Regions from separate parts of the Bradyrhizobium cosmicum genome, predicted to be linked through region 2. Evidence: predicted binding sites of a transcription regulator. Region 2 holds the regulator's gene; the other holds the start of a gene.

Region 1 (7,874 bases), 2.9 Mb from region 2:
GAGATGCTGCGCATTCTCTCGGAGACGCCGGGCGAGACCATTCCGCGCAGCGCGCTGACCGGCAATGGCAGCGTCAACGAACGCGCCGTCGACGTGCAGATCAACCGCCTGCGGCGCAAGATCGAGACCGACCCGGCCAATCCGTTGTTCCTGCAGGCGGTGCGCGGCATCGGCTATCGCCTGGTGGCCTCGCCATAAAAAGATCAGTGAAGCGCGACCGATGAGCACGATCGATACCGGCCTGACGCTGCTCAAGAGCGCTGCCGGCCGCGTTTCAGCCGCCAATGGCTGGATGGGCAACGCGTTCAAGGGCTGGATGCCGACCGGCCTCTATGCCCGCGCGCTGCTGATCATGATCGTGCCGATGGTGATCCTGCAGACCGTGGTCGCCTTCGTGTTCATGGAGCGGCACTGGAATACGGTGACGCGACGGCTATCAGCCGCGGTGGTGCAGGACATCGCCGCGCTGATCGACGTCTACAAGAGCTATCCGCAGGACAAGGACCGCGCCCAGCTCAAGAGCATCGGACAGCGATTGCAGTTGGTGGTCGATTTTCTGCCCCCCGGCGACATGCCACCCCCGGGACCAAAACCGTTCTTCTCGCTGCTTGACCAGACGCTGTCGGTGCAGCTCGGCCGCCAGATCGGACGCTCGTTCTGGATCGACACCGTCGGCCGCTCCAACCTTGTCGAGATCCGCATCCAGCTCGACGATGCCGTGATGCGCGTGTTCGCGCAGCGCAGCGCCGCCTATGCCTCGAACTCGGAGATCTTCCTGTTCTGGATGGTCGGCACGTCATCGATCCTGCTGATCGTCGCGGTGCTATTCCTGCGCAACCAGATCAAACCGATCCTGCGCCTTGCGGATGCCGCGGAGAGTTTCGGCAAGGGCCGCGAGGCGCCAAACTTCAGGCCGCGCGGCGCGCGCGAGGTGCGGCGCGCAGCGGTCGCCTTCCTGGAAATGAAATCGCGCATCGAGCGCACGATGGAGCAGCGCACCGCGATGCTTGCGGGCGTCAGCCACGATCTGCGCACCATCCTGACCCGCTTCAAGCTCGAGCTGGAGTTGATCGGCGACAGTCCCGAGCTCGAGGGCATGCGCAAGGACGTCGACGAAATGTCGATGATGCTTGAGGACTATCTCGCTTTCGCCCGCGGCGATTCCGGCGAGCAGTCGCAGCCGACCGACATGGCGCAGGCGCTCGAAGAGCTGCGCAGCGACGCCGAACGCCACGGCCACACCGCCACCGTCGCGTTCCACGGCCTGCCTGTGGTCACGGTGAAGCCGGCCTCGTTCAAGCGCTGCCTCGCCAACCTCGTCACCAACGCCGCGCGCTACGGCAAGAGCATCGCCATCACCGGCCAGCGCGATCACCGTTATTTGACCGTGACGGTCGACGACGACGGGCCGGGCATTCCCGTCCATCTGCGCGAAGACGTGTTCAAGCCGTTCCTGCGGCTGGACAACGCGCGCAACCAGGACGAAGGTGGCACGGGCCTTGGCCTCGCCATCGCCCGCGACATCGCCCGTTCACACGGCGGCGACATCACTCTCGGCGACAGCCCGATGGGGGGATTGAGGGCGAGTGTGAGGATTCCGGTGTAGGCTACGATCCCACCTACTTCGGCAGCAAATTCTTCAGTTTGTCGATGTCGCGCACGTTCATCTTGAAGCCGCCGGGCATCACGATGTCGCCGGGCTTCTGCTCCGGCTTGCAGGCGCCGAGCCACTTGGCTTCGAGGGTCATGGTGGTGTCGCGCCCCGCGGCACCGACAGCGCCGCCTTGCGCATGCGACGAGGTCTTCACCGTATAGGCCGAGTTGAAATCGCCAGTAATCTCGGCATGCGAGGTCGTGCTGATGCCGGCGACGCTGCACTCGGAATCGCTGACATAGCCGGTCGCGGTCTTCTTGATCTCCTGCTTGGCGCAGATCTGCTTGGCCATCGGGGAGACGTTGTTGTTCATCTCCTTGTCGACGGTCTCGTCGGTGCAGTGCTGCATGGTCATCTCAGGGACAGGCGTGCCCGTCCTGACCATCTTCAATTCCCACAGACCGGCCTTGCGCACCGGCAGATCATCCGCGCAAGCCGCGCCTGCCGACAGAACGACGCAAAGGGCCGAGCCGAGCAAAGCGAGTTTGCGCGTCATGTTTCGATGCTCCCGGCTGAGAGATTGCGGCGCGATGAGAGCGCTTTAGTAGAGCGTGCGGATCGGCTGCTCGGCGGCGCCATAGGGCACCCAGCGGCAGGAGAACGAGATGTAGCCGCCCTCATAGGCCTGCACCGCGAGAAACTTCACCACCTTGCCGTAGCGCGCGCAGTGATCGACCGCGACCTGACGCGCATCGACCTGGGTCGCCATCGAATAGGCGATGATGCCGCCGGTGTCGTTGCCCTTGAACGGCGGCACCGGAAGGAGATCGGCGCGCGCCGACTGGCTCGCCACAATACCCAAGGCAAGAATGCCCGCGGCCGCAATGATTCGCATTCCCGTTACTCCAATTGGTTGGCGCCAGTTTACGGTGCCGGAATGGAAGTGAAAAGAACTGAAGCCCTGCCGGCTGCGACGTTATGGTCAACTCTTGGGTAAGTGTTGCCGCGCTGCACTTGACCTGCCCGGGCCTTCGCGGCACCGTCCAGCCTTCAAGACCCAGCTGTCCGGATTGCCCATGCGCGCCCCCTCCCTGAAATCGCTCCGCTTTGCCGCCGTGTTCGGCCTCATGTTCGGAGCGCTGTCGCTCGGCGAGGCCAGGGCCGCCAATCCACTGGAGCTGAACTTCTGGCTCAGCGGGCCGCGCTATGACGGCGCCGTCGCCGATTGCGACAAGGCGCTGCCGACCATCGCCACCCAGTTCTGGGAAAAGGAAAGCTCGTTCTGGAATTCCTCGTTGAAGATCACCGGCTTCGCCGCTGTTCACGAGGTCGCTTTCCGGCCCTGGCAGTCCGACAACATTCCGCGCCGCTATTGCACCGGTGAGGCCATGCTCAATGACGGCAAGGCACGCAAGGTGCATTTCTCGATCATCGAGGACGGCGGCTTTGCCGGCTACGGCAACGGTGTCGAATGGTGCGTGGTCGGGGTCGATCGCAACTGGGCCTACAATCCGGCCTGCCGCGCCGCCAAGCCGTAATTCGACCAGCCCTGATTCGGACCGATCAGGAGCCAAGCCAGCGCCGCTCGAAATTTGTTCTTGAAATGTTCTTTTCGCCTGCTAGGCTCGATTGCACAGTCTAGTTGAGGGGCGTCGCCATGTTTCATTCCAGATTGCAATCTTTCTCCCGCCTGATGATCTCACTGACGCTTGCCCTGCCCCTTGCAGCCGGGCTGGTCGTCTTCGCGAGCGGTGCAAAGGCCCAGGACAAGCGGCAGAACGCGCCCGGCGAATTCGATTTCTATGTGCTGTCGCTGTCGTGGTCGCCCTCGTTCTGCGAGGAGGCCGTCGAGCGCGGCGGGCGCTCGCAGATGCAGTGCGGCGGGCGGCCCTATGCCTTCGTGGTGCACGGGCTATGGCCTCAATATGAGAACGGCTTCCCCGAATATTGCCAGCGGCCGTCGCCGCGGCTGAACCGCAACATCGTCTCCTCGATGCTCGACCTCATGCCGGCGCCGGGCCTGATCTTCAACGAGTGGGACAAGCACGGCACCTGCTCCGGGCTCGACGGCCGCAATTATTTCGAGACGATCCGCAAAGCGCGCGCCGTGGTGAAGATCCCGGCCGAATATCTCGACCTGTCGCAGGCCAAGACCGTGGCGCCAAGCGAGGTGGAAGAGGCCTTCGTCAAGGCCAATCCGGGCCTGAGCAATGCGGCCGTGTCGGTCACCTGCAACCGGACACGGCTCTCCGAAGTCCGAATCTGCCTCAGCAAGGATCTGCAGTTCCGCGCCTGCGAGGAAACCGACCGCCGCGCCTGCCGCCGCGACCAAGTCACGATGCCGCCGATCAGGGGTGGTTGAGGTCAGTACGGCCTCCGTCATGCCCGGGCTTGTCCCGGGCATCCACGTCCTTCCTGCGTGCGGTTTCGCGTGATGGCCGGGACAAGCGCGGCCGTGACGAGTAGAAGATGCTGCGCATCTTCTCTCATGAGCCGCAGATCCTTCCATGAACTACCGTCACGCCTTCCACGCCGGCAGCTTCGCCGATGTCATCAAGCACATCGTGCTGGCGCGCATCATCACCTATCTGCAGGACAAGCCGGGGGCGTTCCGCGTCATCGACACCCATGCCGGCGCCGGGCTCTACGATCTCGACAGCGACGAGGCGCGCCGCAGCGGCGAGTGGCTGACGGGCATTGCGCGGCTGATGCAGGCACGGCTGTCGAACGACACCATCGCGCTGATCAAGCCCTATCTCGACATCGTTCGCGCCTTCAATCCGAAGGCCGAGCTCAAGGCCTATCCGGGCTCGCCGCTGATCGCGCGCAGCCTGATGCGGCCGCAGGACCGTCTGGTCGCCTGCGAGCTCGAGCCGAAGGCCCGCAAGGCGCTGATCGGCGTGCTGCGCCGCGACGAACAGGCCCGCGTGGTCGATCTCGATGGCTGGGTTGCGCTCCCTGCCTTCGTGCCGCCGAAGGAGCGGCGCGGCATCGTGCTGATCGATCCGCCGTTCGAGGCAAAGGACGAGTTCGAAAGGCTCGGCGAGGCCTTCTCAGCGGCCTTCGCGAAATGGCCGACTGGTATCTATGTAATCTGGTATCCGGCCAAGAGCCGGCGCGCCACCGACGCGCTGTCGCAGCTCGTGGCGCGGCTCGCAGCCGCAGCAAAGCCGCCGGGAAAATGTCTGCGCCTCGAATTCAGTGTCGCGCCGCAGCTCGACGGCGCCGCCCTCACCTCCACCGGCCTGCTGATCGTCAACCCGCCCTACACGCTGCACGGCGAGCTAAAGACGATCCTGCCCGAGCTGGAAATGCCGCTCGGCCAGGGCGGAGCTGCCAGATTCCGATTAGAAGTGCCGCGGCCGTAACGCTCCGGCATTCTTGGGAAAAATATGCAGTAGCGGTAGTCAATCTGCAGAGAACCGTATTATGCTGTTTCAGTGACTGGCTTTACGTTCCGCTTCCGCGAATGGTTGCGGCGGAGTGAAGGCCTAAGAAAGATCCGGCCGGACCGACAAGGTCCGTTCAAGGATGGCCAGCTCTCCCGGGCTCCGTAAGGCCCGGTCATGTCGTGGCGTGCGTCTGCGTCGCGACGGAGGAGCAATGAGGGGGAGTTTCCCGATGGCCATGACGGGAACGGTTAAGTTCTTCAACGGCGAGCGCGGCTACGGTTTCATCAAGCCGGACGACGGCGGTCGCGATGTGTTCGTTCACATCACCGCTGTGGAGCGGGCAGGATTGAAGGACCTTGCCGAAGGACAGCGTATTACATTCGAAGTCGAACCGGACAAGAAAGGGAAGGGACCGAAGGCGGTCAATTTGGTCATCCTCTCCTAGCGGCCTGGCGCAAACCACCTGGCGCAAAAAAATCCCGGCCGCGAGCGGCCGGGAGGTTGTTGTCCGGTATTTTCTTGTTGCTATCAGAAGTGATAGTTCACGCCTGCGCGCACAACGCTGGCGCTATAGCCGTTTGACACGCCCGTAATTCCGAACTGGCTGGTCGACAGGTCGATGTAGAGATATTCGAGCTTCACGCTCCAGTTCTGCGCAAGGCCGAGCTCTGCGCCGGCACCGATGGTCCAGCCGGCGCTGGTGTGCGACTCCGTCCAGCCGAACGTCTGCGCGCGCAGTTCGCCGAAGGCGAGGCCGGCGGTGCCGTAGAACAGCACGTTGCTGAAGGCATAGCCGGCGCGGCCGCGCAGGGTACCGAACCAGGGATTGGAGAACTTCCACGGCGCGAAAGTGTCGTCGGCGCCTGCGGCCTGGATGTCGCCCTCGACACCGAACACCCACGGACCGTTCTGGAAATTGTAGCCGGCCTGCGCGCCACCGACGAAGCCGGAGGGCTTCACGGGACTGTTGCTCACCGAGCCCCACTCGTAGCCGAGATTGGCGCCGAGATAGGGGCCCGCCCAGCTATAGGCGTTGAGCGGCTGATTGACCGTGTAGGGCGCACGCTGCCCGTAACTGAGATCGGCGGCCTCTGCCGAAGCTGTCCAGCCGGCAGCAACCAACGCGGCTGCGCCCACGACGAACCCCTTCATCACACACTCTCCAACGCAACTGCCGTCACCGGATGCTGCCTTGCGCCGCCGCGCCGGGCCAAAAACGCATGGTTACGGAACCAAGAACTTTTCGCGTAAGATTTATCGAGAGTTTTAAGTTAAAGGGCTGTTAAGGCGGGTTACCGCGCTGTTAACAGACTTAAGGAAGCGTTACCGGGAACCGCGCCCGCCATCCCTGTGCGTGCCGCACCGCCGGAACTTCAAATCGGCATCCCCAGCGCTTAAATTCGCACCATGGTTCACGATTCCACCGACAATCCGGATGAGGCGCGCGCGCGCAAATCGCCGCGGGCCACTGCGACCGACACGCCGCCCGAGGGGCTGACGCCGCCGGATCTCGATCCTGCGGCCGCCGGCGGCGACGACGAGGACGAGGCGCGGCTGCCGGACATCCTGGAGGAGAGCGGCGCGGTCGGCGAGGAGCCGCTGGCGACGGGTCATGAGGCGATCGAGCGCGCGGTCCGGCTCGCCCCCACCTCGCCCGGCGTCTATCGCATGCTCAGTGCGAATGCCGACGTGCTGTATGTCGGCAAGGCCAAGAACGTCAAAAAGCGCCTGTCGAACTATGCGCGCCAAAGTGCGCCGCAGCCGGCGCGCATCCTGCGCATGATCGCCGCCACCGTAACCGTGGAAATCATCTCGACCACGACCGAGACCGAAGCGCTGCTGCTCGAGGCCAACCTCATCAAGCAGCTCCGGCCGCGCTTCAACGTGCAACTGCGCGACGACAAGTCGTTTCCCTATATCCTGATCACCGGCGACCATTGGGCGCCGCAAATCCTCAAGCACCGCGGCGCCCAGTCGCGGCCCGGCCGCTATTTCGGCCCATTCGCTTCCGCCGGCGCCGTCAACCGCACCATCACGGCCCTGCAGCGCGCGTTCCTGATCCGCTCCTGCACCGACTCGTTCTTCGAGAGCCGCACCAGGCCCTGCCTGCTCTACCAGATCCGCCGCTGCGCCGGTCCCTGCACCCGCGAAATCGACTTCCCCGGCTACACGACGCTGGTGCGCGAGGCGACCGACTTCCTGTCCGGCAAGAGCCAGGCCGTCAAGCAGGAGCTCGCGGGCGAAATGGAAAAGGCCTCGGGCGAACTCGAATTCGAAAGCGCCGCGCTCTACCGAGATCGCCTCGCCGCGCTGTCGGCGATCCAGTCGCAACAGGGCATCAATCCGCGCACCGTGGAAGAAGCCGACGTGTTCGCCATCCACCAGGAAGGCGGCTTCTCCTGCGTCGAAGTGTTCTTCTTCCGCACCGGCCAGAACTGGGGCAACCGCGCCTATTTCCCGCGCGCAGAGAAGACCTACACGCCGGAGGAAGTGCTCGGGTCCTTCCTCGCACAGTTCTACGACGACAAGCCGCCGCCCAAGCACATCCTGCTCTCGCACGAGATCGAGGAGAGCGAGTTGCTGGCCAATGCGCTGTCGATCAAGGCTGGCCACAAAATCGAGGTCACGACGCCCAAGCGCGGCGAGAAGAAGGAGCTGGTCACCCACGCGCTGACCAATGCGCGCGAGGCGCTGGGCCGCAAGCTCGCGGATACCGCGACGCAGAGCCGGCTGCTGGATGCCATGGCCGCGACACTGAGCCTGCCGCATTCGCCCAAGCGCATCGAGGTCTACGACAACAGCCACATCCAGGGCACCAACGCGGTCGGCGCGATGATCGTCGCCGGCCCGGACGGCTTCGTCAAAAATCAGTACCGCAAGTTCAACAT
Region 2 (7,874 bases):
CAATCATGGCGGCCGCCAGCTCGATCACGGCCGCGGCGCCATGCATGTGCTCCCGGAGATCATCGATGCCGTGAAGGGCCGCGCCAAAATCATGGTCGACGGCGGATTCTGCCGTGGCACCGACATCGTCAAGGCGATCGCGGCGGGTGCCGACGTGGTCGGCATCGGCCGGCTGCAATGCTGGGCCTTGGCGGCCAACGGCGAGGCCGGCGTGACGCGGATGCTGGAACTGCTGGAGGACGAGGTGCTGCGCTGCCTCGGCCTGCTCGGCGCCACCTCGTTCGCCGAAGTCGACAAGTCCTGCCTGCATCAGGCCACCGCAACCAATGCGCCGAGCGTGTTCAGCGCGTTCCCGCTGTTCGACCACGATCCGTATCGCTACTGAGTGAAAGGATGCAGGTGAACTCGCTCTCTCCCGGCAGCGCGGACGCGCTTCTGTTCGATCTCGGGCGCGTCGTGCTGGACATCGACTTCTCCAAGGCGATCGCCTGCTGGGCGGGACATGCCGGCTGCCCGCCCGAAGCGATCGTCGCGCGCTATGTGCGCGACGAAGCCTACCGGCTGCACGAGGTCGGCAAGATCAGCGACGAGGACTACTTCGCCTCGCTGCGCTCGTCGCTCGGGATCGGCATCTCGGATGCGCAGTTCCTCGAGGGCTGGAACGCGATCTTCGCCGGCGAGATGCCTGACATCGCCGAGCTGTTGCCGCGCGCGGCGAAGCAGTTGCCGCTCTACGCCTTCTCCAATACCAACCGGCCGCATGTGGACTATTTCTCGAAAGAGTATGCCGGCCTGCTCGACCATTTCCGCGAAGTGTACCTGTCGTCCAGTATCGGCCTGCGCAAGCCGGATGCGGAGGCCTTCGACCATGTCGTGGCGGCAATGGGCGTGCCGGCGAGCCGGATCGTGTTCTTCGACGATCTCGCCGAGAACATCGAGGGAGCCAGGGCATGCGGCCTGACCGCCGTACACGTCACCTCGGCGACGGATGTCGGCAACGCACTGAGGGCGCTCGGGATCTGACGCAGAAGCAAACGGCCAATTCCCCGAACAATTTCAGCTGGCAATGCGGAACCAAAACCCTCTGTGCAATTTTATACGCAGATCCCGGAACGAATGCCCGCTCGCGGACTCATGAGTCTGTTGGGAATTTGGGATCGGACTTATCATCGTGCTGGGCAAAACCTACCTCACCAAGCAGGCCTCCCTGTTGATGAAATTCGCCAGAACCACCTCGGACTCTGACCTCTCCGCAAAACTGATCAGCAAGGCCGCCGACCTGAAAGCCCAGGCCGACCCGATGCCCGACAGGGACCAGGGCGCCGCCGCGCCGGATGTCAGTCCGCGCAGGCAGCCGGGGACGTGATCGACACTGGCCGTGGCACTCGCCCTTCTCGTGCGTGCGATTCTCGTATTTGCCATCGCCACGCTGGTGCCGCTCTGTCTCGCCTCTCGGATCATGCAGCGGCGGAGCTGACGTCTATCCTTCGTTGACGTTCCCCTTCGCCCGCAAGTCAGACGGCGCAGGATAAGTCATCCTGCGCCATCGCTGTTTTGCCTCCGCGCCTGCACTCAGCTAGAACTCTCGCCGCCGATTTGCAGAACGTGCTCGCAGGAGTCTGACCCGTGGCCTTGATGCCGGTTTCCGATGCGCTTGCGTCCGTGCTGGCGGGTGCAGAGCCTCTGGCCGAGGAAGCGGTCGCCCTCGGCCAGGCCTTTCACCGTGTGCTCGCGCGCGATATCGCCGCGCTGCGGACGCAGCCGCCGCAGGCAATGTCGGCGATGGACGGCTATGCGGTGCGCGCGGCCGATGCGGCGAAGATCGATTCCCAACTGAAAGTGATCGGCGAGGTCGCGGCGGGCCGGCCGTTTGCGGGAACGGTCAGCGCCGGCGAAGCGGTGCGGATCTTCACCGGGGGCGTCGTTCCTGATGGTGCCGACGCCGTCGTGATCCAGGAGGATACGGTTGCCGAGGGCAAGCGCGTCACGATCAGGGAAGCCGCCGTGACCGGGCGTCACATCCGTCCCGCCGGCGTCGACTTCTCGGAAGGAGACGTGCTGTTGCGCAAGGGGGCCCGCCTCACCGAGCGCGACCTCGCGCTCGCCGCCGGCATGAATCACCCGCATTTGCCCGTCCGCCGCCGTCCGAAGGTCGCCATCCTCGCCACCGGCGACGAGCTGGTGATGCCGGGCAGCGCGCCGGGTCCCGGCCAGATCGTCTATTCCAACGGCTACGCCCTGCATGCGCTCGCCCGCAGCGAAGGCGCCGACACAATCGACCTCGGTATTGCCGCCGACACGCTTGCAGCGACCACCGCCGGCATCCGGCGCGCCCGCGAGAGTGGCGCCGATATCCTGATCACGACCGGCGGCGCCTCGGTCGGCGACCATGATCTGGTCCAGCAGGCGCTGCGGGACGAAGGCGTCTCGATGGCGTTCTGGAAGATCGCTATGCGGCCGGGCAAGCCGATGATGAACGGCCGGCTCGGGGCGATGCGCGTGATCGGCCTGCCCGGCAACCCCGTGTCATCCTACGTGTGCGGCTTCCTGTTCATGGTACCGCTGATTCGTGCGCTGTCGGGCCGCTCGGTGATTCATCACCGCCGCGAGCGCGCGGTGCTCGGCCGCGACGTCCGCGCCAATGACCAGCGCGAGGATTATCTGCGCGCACGCCTCGAGCTGCGTGATGACGGCACGCTCGCTGCCATTCCCGTCGATGACCAGGATTCCTCGCTGCTTTCGAATCTCGCTGCAGCACAGGCACTTCTCGTGCGCGCGCCGTTCGCGCCGAAGGCCGAATCCGGCGCGCCCTGCGAGGTGTTGCGACTGCCCGTCTGACCGCCTCGTTCGCATGCGTTCCGCGAACTCTGCGGCGTTCACGGTAAATTAAGCAGTTGCGGAACATGTATCGAACATATAGTGTCCGTTCATGATTTGTTTCGAGCATGTAGCGGCTTACTGCTGAATTCAGCGTCTCGGAATCGGACGACATCAACCGGGGGATTTTGGTCGAGATGTTAACGCGCAAACAATACGAGCTTCTGCGATTCATCAGCGAACGGCTGAAGGAAAGCGGCGTGCCGCCCTCCTTCGACGAGATGAAGGACGCGCTCGATCTGCGCTCGAAATCGGGCATCCATCGCTTGATCACCGCGCTCGAGGAGCGCGGCTTCATCCGCCGGCTGCCGAACCGCGCCCGCGCCATCGAGGTGATCAAGCTTCCCGAGCTTCAGGCCGCCGCCGGCAGCCGCCGCGGCTTCACGCCGAGCGTCATCGAGGGCAATCTCGGCAAGGTACGCACCACCTCCAGCCCGCCCGCCGACGAGGGCGAGCGTCCCGTCGCGGTACCGGTCATGGGCCGGATCGCCGCCGGTACGCCGATAGAGGCGTTGCAGACCCGCAGCCACACCATCAGTGTACCGCCTGACATGCTCGGCTCGGGCGAGCATTACGCGCTGGAAGTGCGCGGCGATTCTATGGTCGAGGCCGGCATCCTCGACGGCGACATGGCGCTGATCCAGCGCAACGAGAGCGCCGACACCGGCGATATCGTCGTGGCATTGATTGACGACGAGGAAGCGACGCTCAAGCGCTTCCGCCGCCGCGGCGCCTCGATCGCTCTCGAGCCCGCCAATGCGGCCTATGAAGTGCGCATCCTGCCGCCCAACCGGGTGAAGATCCAGGGCAAGCTGATCGGGCTTTACCGGAAATACTAGACCCGTCCGCGATCAGCGATCGCGGTCAACGACTGGAGCGGACGATTGTCCGCTCCCGCTGGATAGTCCTTCTGGTTTCGCGCAGATTATCCGCCCCCTCCTCCGGCGCTACATCCTCGACACGCCGCACGAAGCACTCATCGCTGTGCGGCCTTGAAGAGTCGAGGAGAAGTCATGCGCAAGATCATCATAAGCGCAGTCACGGCGGCGCTGGTCGCAGCATCAGCGTCGCAGGCCGTTGCCGCACAAGCGCGGCACCACGTCCGCAAGGACAACGCCGTGAGCGAACAAGTCAGAAATGCACGCAACGCGGTGGAGCAGCCGTCGCAGCCGGGCTGGCAGTATTCGGGCTGGTCGGCGCCTGCGGGGCGCTGACACGCGCGGCCGGAATGCACGGCAACAGGCATTGTTCCCAGCGCGGTCGAAAAAGATAATGTGATCGCGGCCTGCGGCGGCGAGCCGCAGATTTGCCTACAACCGGGCAGACGCTTGGTGCTTCCACTCTGATAGAGGCCTCCGCCTCAGAAGAGGCGCGGGCTGCTATCTTGCATGAGGAGCATCCCGATGTGTGACTACAGCCTGCATGCCGTCGCATCGCGTCCCGCGGAAATCGGCGAGACGATCGTCTCGACAACCTTCCGCGGCACCTCGACGCGCGGCTTTGCCTCCGCAGCTGATCCGACCGTTGCGGTCTGCCTGCTGCCGGGAACGGAGCTCGCCTTCGCCGACAACGTCCGCTACGACAATCGCTGGATCTGGACGCGCACCGTAAACTCCCGCGTCGGCAAGTTCGGCAAGATCGATCCACACATTCCCGACCGTCATCATGACGCGATCGAATTCCCCGACGGCAAATACGTGCTGGTGACGCAGCTCGTCGAAGGCCAGCACGCGACCGTGCTGCAACTGCCGGTGACACAGCCCCCTGGCGAGAACAAGCCGCAGTCCAACGCCAACGGCCGACCGACCATCACCCGCCTGCCGATCGGCTAACGCAGCCATCCCCGGCCTTCGAGTCGGGACACGGGATTGAAATCGCCATCGCCGGCCGAGGCCGGCGACACGGATTGGTTTGCGTCTCCAGAACCCGAAACGGCGAAGCCAGCCCACCATCCCTCTCCGCCGCACGAAGTTTGCGCGGTCCTGCCTGAATTTTGAACGTCCGTTCCGCAAGCAAATGGCCGATGCTGTTCCGGTTGGTGTCCCGGCTGGTGTCTTGGCTCTTGGAGGCGGGCACGTTCGATGAAGACCTTCATTCGCGTCGTTGAACTCTGGGTGCCCGACCGGACGCGCATGCGGCTGAAATTCGGCGGCGGCCTCTACAGCGAAGGGCTATCCGCGTTCAAGGCCGCCAGCGAAGATCTGCGTTTCGGGTATGACGAGGGCCTTCCCGGCAAGGCCTGGGCCTGCGGCCATCCCGTGATCCTCACCAAATTCGCGAATTCCTACTTCAAGCGGACGGATCAGGCGCTCGCAGCCGGCCTCACCTGCGGCGTGGCCGTGCCGGTATTCGCCGGCGAATTCCTGCAAGCCGTCATGGTGCTGTTCTGCGGTGACGACGAGGCACATGTCGGCGCAATCGAGCTTTGGCACAACGACGCTCAAATGTCCCACGAGATGGGGCTGGTCGACGGCTATTACGGCGCGGCGGAGATGTTCGAGTTTAACTCCCGCCACACCCGGTTTCCGCGCGGCTTCGGCCTGCCCGGCCGCACCTGGAAAGCCGACCTGCCGCTGATCATCAAGGATTTGCACGACGCCAAGAGCTTCCTGCGCTGGGAGGACGCCGCCAAGGTCGGGATCAATCTCGGTGTCGGCGTGCCCTACCGGACCGGCACCGATCAGACCTGGGTGCTGACCTTCCTCTCGGCCCAGGCCACGCCGATCGCGCGACGCTTCGAGATCTGGGTCCCGAACGAGGCCCGCTCGGCGCTGGTGTTTCGCGCCGGCGATTGCAGCGCTCAGACCGACCTCGCCGCGCTCTATGCGGATAAATCCATCGCTCACGGCGACGGCAGCATCGGCGGCGCCTGGGCCACCGGCATGCCCGCGCTCAATGACGACCTCGCGCATGACGGCTCGATCGCGGCAGCTCAGGCCCGCACAGCTGGGCTGAGCCAGATGGTGGCCCTGCCGGTGATCGGGAGCACGGGGCTCGATGCCGTGCTGGCTTGGTACCTGTAACCCGTCCGATCAGTCCTCGGCCTGCAAGTCCGCCTCCGACGGCGTCGCGTCCCGGTTGCGGGGAGCTGCCGCCTGCGGCGCGAGGCTCGCGCCGAAATCAGCCTCACCGGCGGTCGCCGGCGACCACGGGCGGTCAGTGCCCCTCGCCTTCATCGCCTGAACCGCAAAACCATCCCCTCGCTGTGTCAGTGCGAGCGCGCCCTGGGCCGAAAGACGCTGCCGATCGACCACCATCGCCGCGCAATCCGGGGGCGCGGGCCGAGCCGTCACCACCAGCGCGGCGCGGCTGCAATCGTCCGCAAGCGCATCGATGCGCAATGCCAGCGCGACCAGCCGGCCGTCGGCAAGCGGCGTCACGCAGCCTGACTCGTCGCAGGACACGCCGTCGCTGAGCGAGGCGCCGCCGGCGCCGCGCGGATCGGCGTCGGCCGCCAGCCACTCCTTCAACAGAAAGCTGTCCTTGCTCGCCCGGATCAGATGCAGGTGTCCGTCCCTGCCCCGCACCGCAACGCTCTGGCCGTCACCGGCGATGAGAATGTCAGGTTGCCGAACGGATAGCCCCCAGGCGATCGCGGCCAACAGCAGCAGCCCGCCCGACCAGCGCAGCGGCGTGCGCAGCAGGCCCATCACAATGATCCCGAGGCTGGCCGCGATCAGCGGCGCAATGCCGAAAGCCGGGATGCGGCCGATCGCGCCCGGCAACGCCGCCACCCAGCGCGACACCGCAATCATCCAGTCGATGCCGATCCCCATCAGCCACCAGAACACACCATCGAGTCCGAACGGCGCCGCAATGAGTCCGAGCAGTCCCGCCGGCATCACCAGCGCCGAGACCACCGGCATTGCCCCGAGATTGGCGAGCACACCGTAGGGAGTGACGCGGTGGAAGTGAAAGGCGGCATAGGGCGTGGTCGCAAGCCCCGCGATCAGCGAGGCCAGGAACAGCATCGCAATCTCGCGGCCGCCCCACATCGCGATGCGCGCCGTCGCCGAATGATCGGGCGAGGCAAACAGGTTCGGCATGCCGATCTGCACCAGCGCCACCAGCCCGAGCGTTGCCGCGAACGACATCTGAAAACTGGGATGAACCAGCGACTCCGGCGCCACCGCCAGCACGATCAACGCGGCCACCGCCAGCGTGCGGAAGGTGATGGCGCGCCTATCGACCATCACCGCGATCAGGACCACAGCCGTCATGAAGAACGAGCGCTGCGTCGCGACCTCCGCCCCCGACAGCAGCAGGTAGAACGCGGCTGCGACGAGCGCCGCAGCCGCCGACCACTTCTTGATGGCAAAGCCGACCGCCAGTCCCGGGATCAAGGCGAGCAGTGCACGCACCGCGAAGAAGACCACGCCGGCGACCACGGCCATGTGGTAGCCGGAGATCGAAAGCACGTGACCGAGCCCCGAGATGAACATCGCATCATTCACGGGCGTGGTGATCGCATCGCGCCGACCGGTCAGCAGCGCGGTCGCGATCGCGCGGTTGTCGCCGTCGAGCGTGGCCCGAATGCGGGCGTCGATCGCATCGCGCAGGCCCTGCATGATCGCGGCATAGCGCAGCCGCAGGCCGCCAGCATCAGGCGGCACGGAGGCCGCGATGGCGCCCATCACGAAGCCGGACGCGCCGATGCCCTGAAAGAACATGTCGCGGGAAAAATCGTAGCTGCCAGGGCGCACCGGCGTGATCGGCGGCATCAGCCGCGCCTTCAATTGCACGAAGCTGCCGACCTCGGGCGCGGTGCCCTTGCGCACCGACAGGCGCACGCGCTCGAGCCTGACGTCGCTGCGCTGCGCCTCCATCGCGGTGACGCGCAGCACGAAACGATCGGTGCGTTCGCGGATGTCGCGGGTCTCGACGAAGCCCGACAGCGACACCGAATAGAGCGGTTTTGCCAGCACGGTGTGCGCGATGCGAGCCGTCTTCCAGGTCGCCGCGGCAAGGCCGGCCGCGACCGCTGCGATCATGATCGC

What was found. The regulator LexA, encoded in region 2, represses DNA repair genes until DNA is damaged. The targets are predictions, from matches to a motif close to TGTTCNNNNTGTGTTCNG.
Region 1: a site for LexA is predicted at 3,188-3,205, ahead of FNV92_RS30355 (ribonuclease T2 family protein). Genes of this name have one in related genera too.

Annotation. Positions count from the first base shown of each region.
Region 1 covers NZ_CP041656.2:6,333,998-6,341,871, forward strand. The annotation lists gene FNV92_RS30330 (response regulator) at 1-198, shown strand, start outside; gene FNV92_RS30335 (ATP-binding protein) at 221-1,606, shown strand; gene FNV92_RS30340 (DUF3617 domain-containing protein) at 1,620-2,150, opposite strand; gene FNV92_RS30345 (hypothetical protein) at 2,196-2,489, opposite strand; gene FNV92_RS30350 (hypothetical protein) at 2,671-3,132, shown strand; gene FNV92_RS30355 (ribonuclease T2 family protein) at 3,252-3,956, shown strand; gene FNV92_RS30360 (23S rRNA (adenine(2030)-N(6))-methyltransferase RlmJ) at 4,102-4,962, shown strand; gene FNV92_RS30365 (cold-shock protein) at 5,216-5,431, shown strand; gene FNV92_RS30370 (outer membrane protein) at 5,515-6,138, opposite strand; gene uvrC (excinuclease ABC subunit UvrC) at 6,394-7,874, shown strand, end outside.
Region 2 covers NZ_CP041656.2:3,482,039-3,489,912, reverse strand. The annotation lists gene FNV92_RS16815 (alpha-hydroxy acid oxidase) at 1-385, shown strand, start outside; gene FNV92_RS16810 (HAD family hydrolase) at 394-1,023, shown strand; gene FNV92_RS16805 (hypothetical protein) at 1,172-1,366, shown strand; gene FNV92_RS16800 (molybdopterin molybdotransferase MoeA) at 1,627-2,838, shown strand; gene lexA (transcriptional repressor LexA) at 3,015-3,716, shown strand; gene FNV92_RS16790 (hypothetical protein) at 3,891-4,091, shown strand; gene FNV92_RS16785 (hypothetical protein) at 4,281-4,709, shown strand; gene FNV92_RS16780 (GAF domain-containing protein) at 4,959-5,900, shown strand; gene FNV92_RS16775 (ComEC/Rec2 family competence protein) at 5,910-7,874, opposite strand, start outside.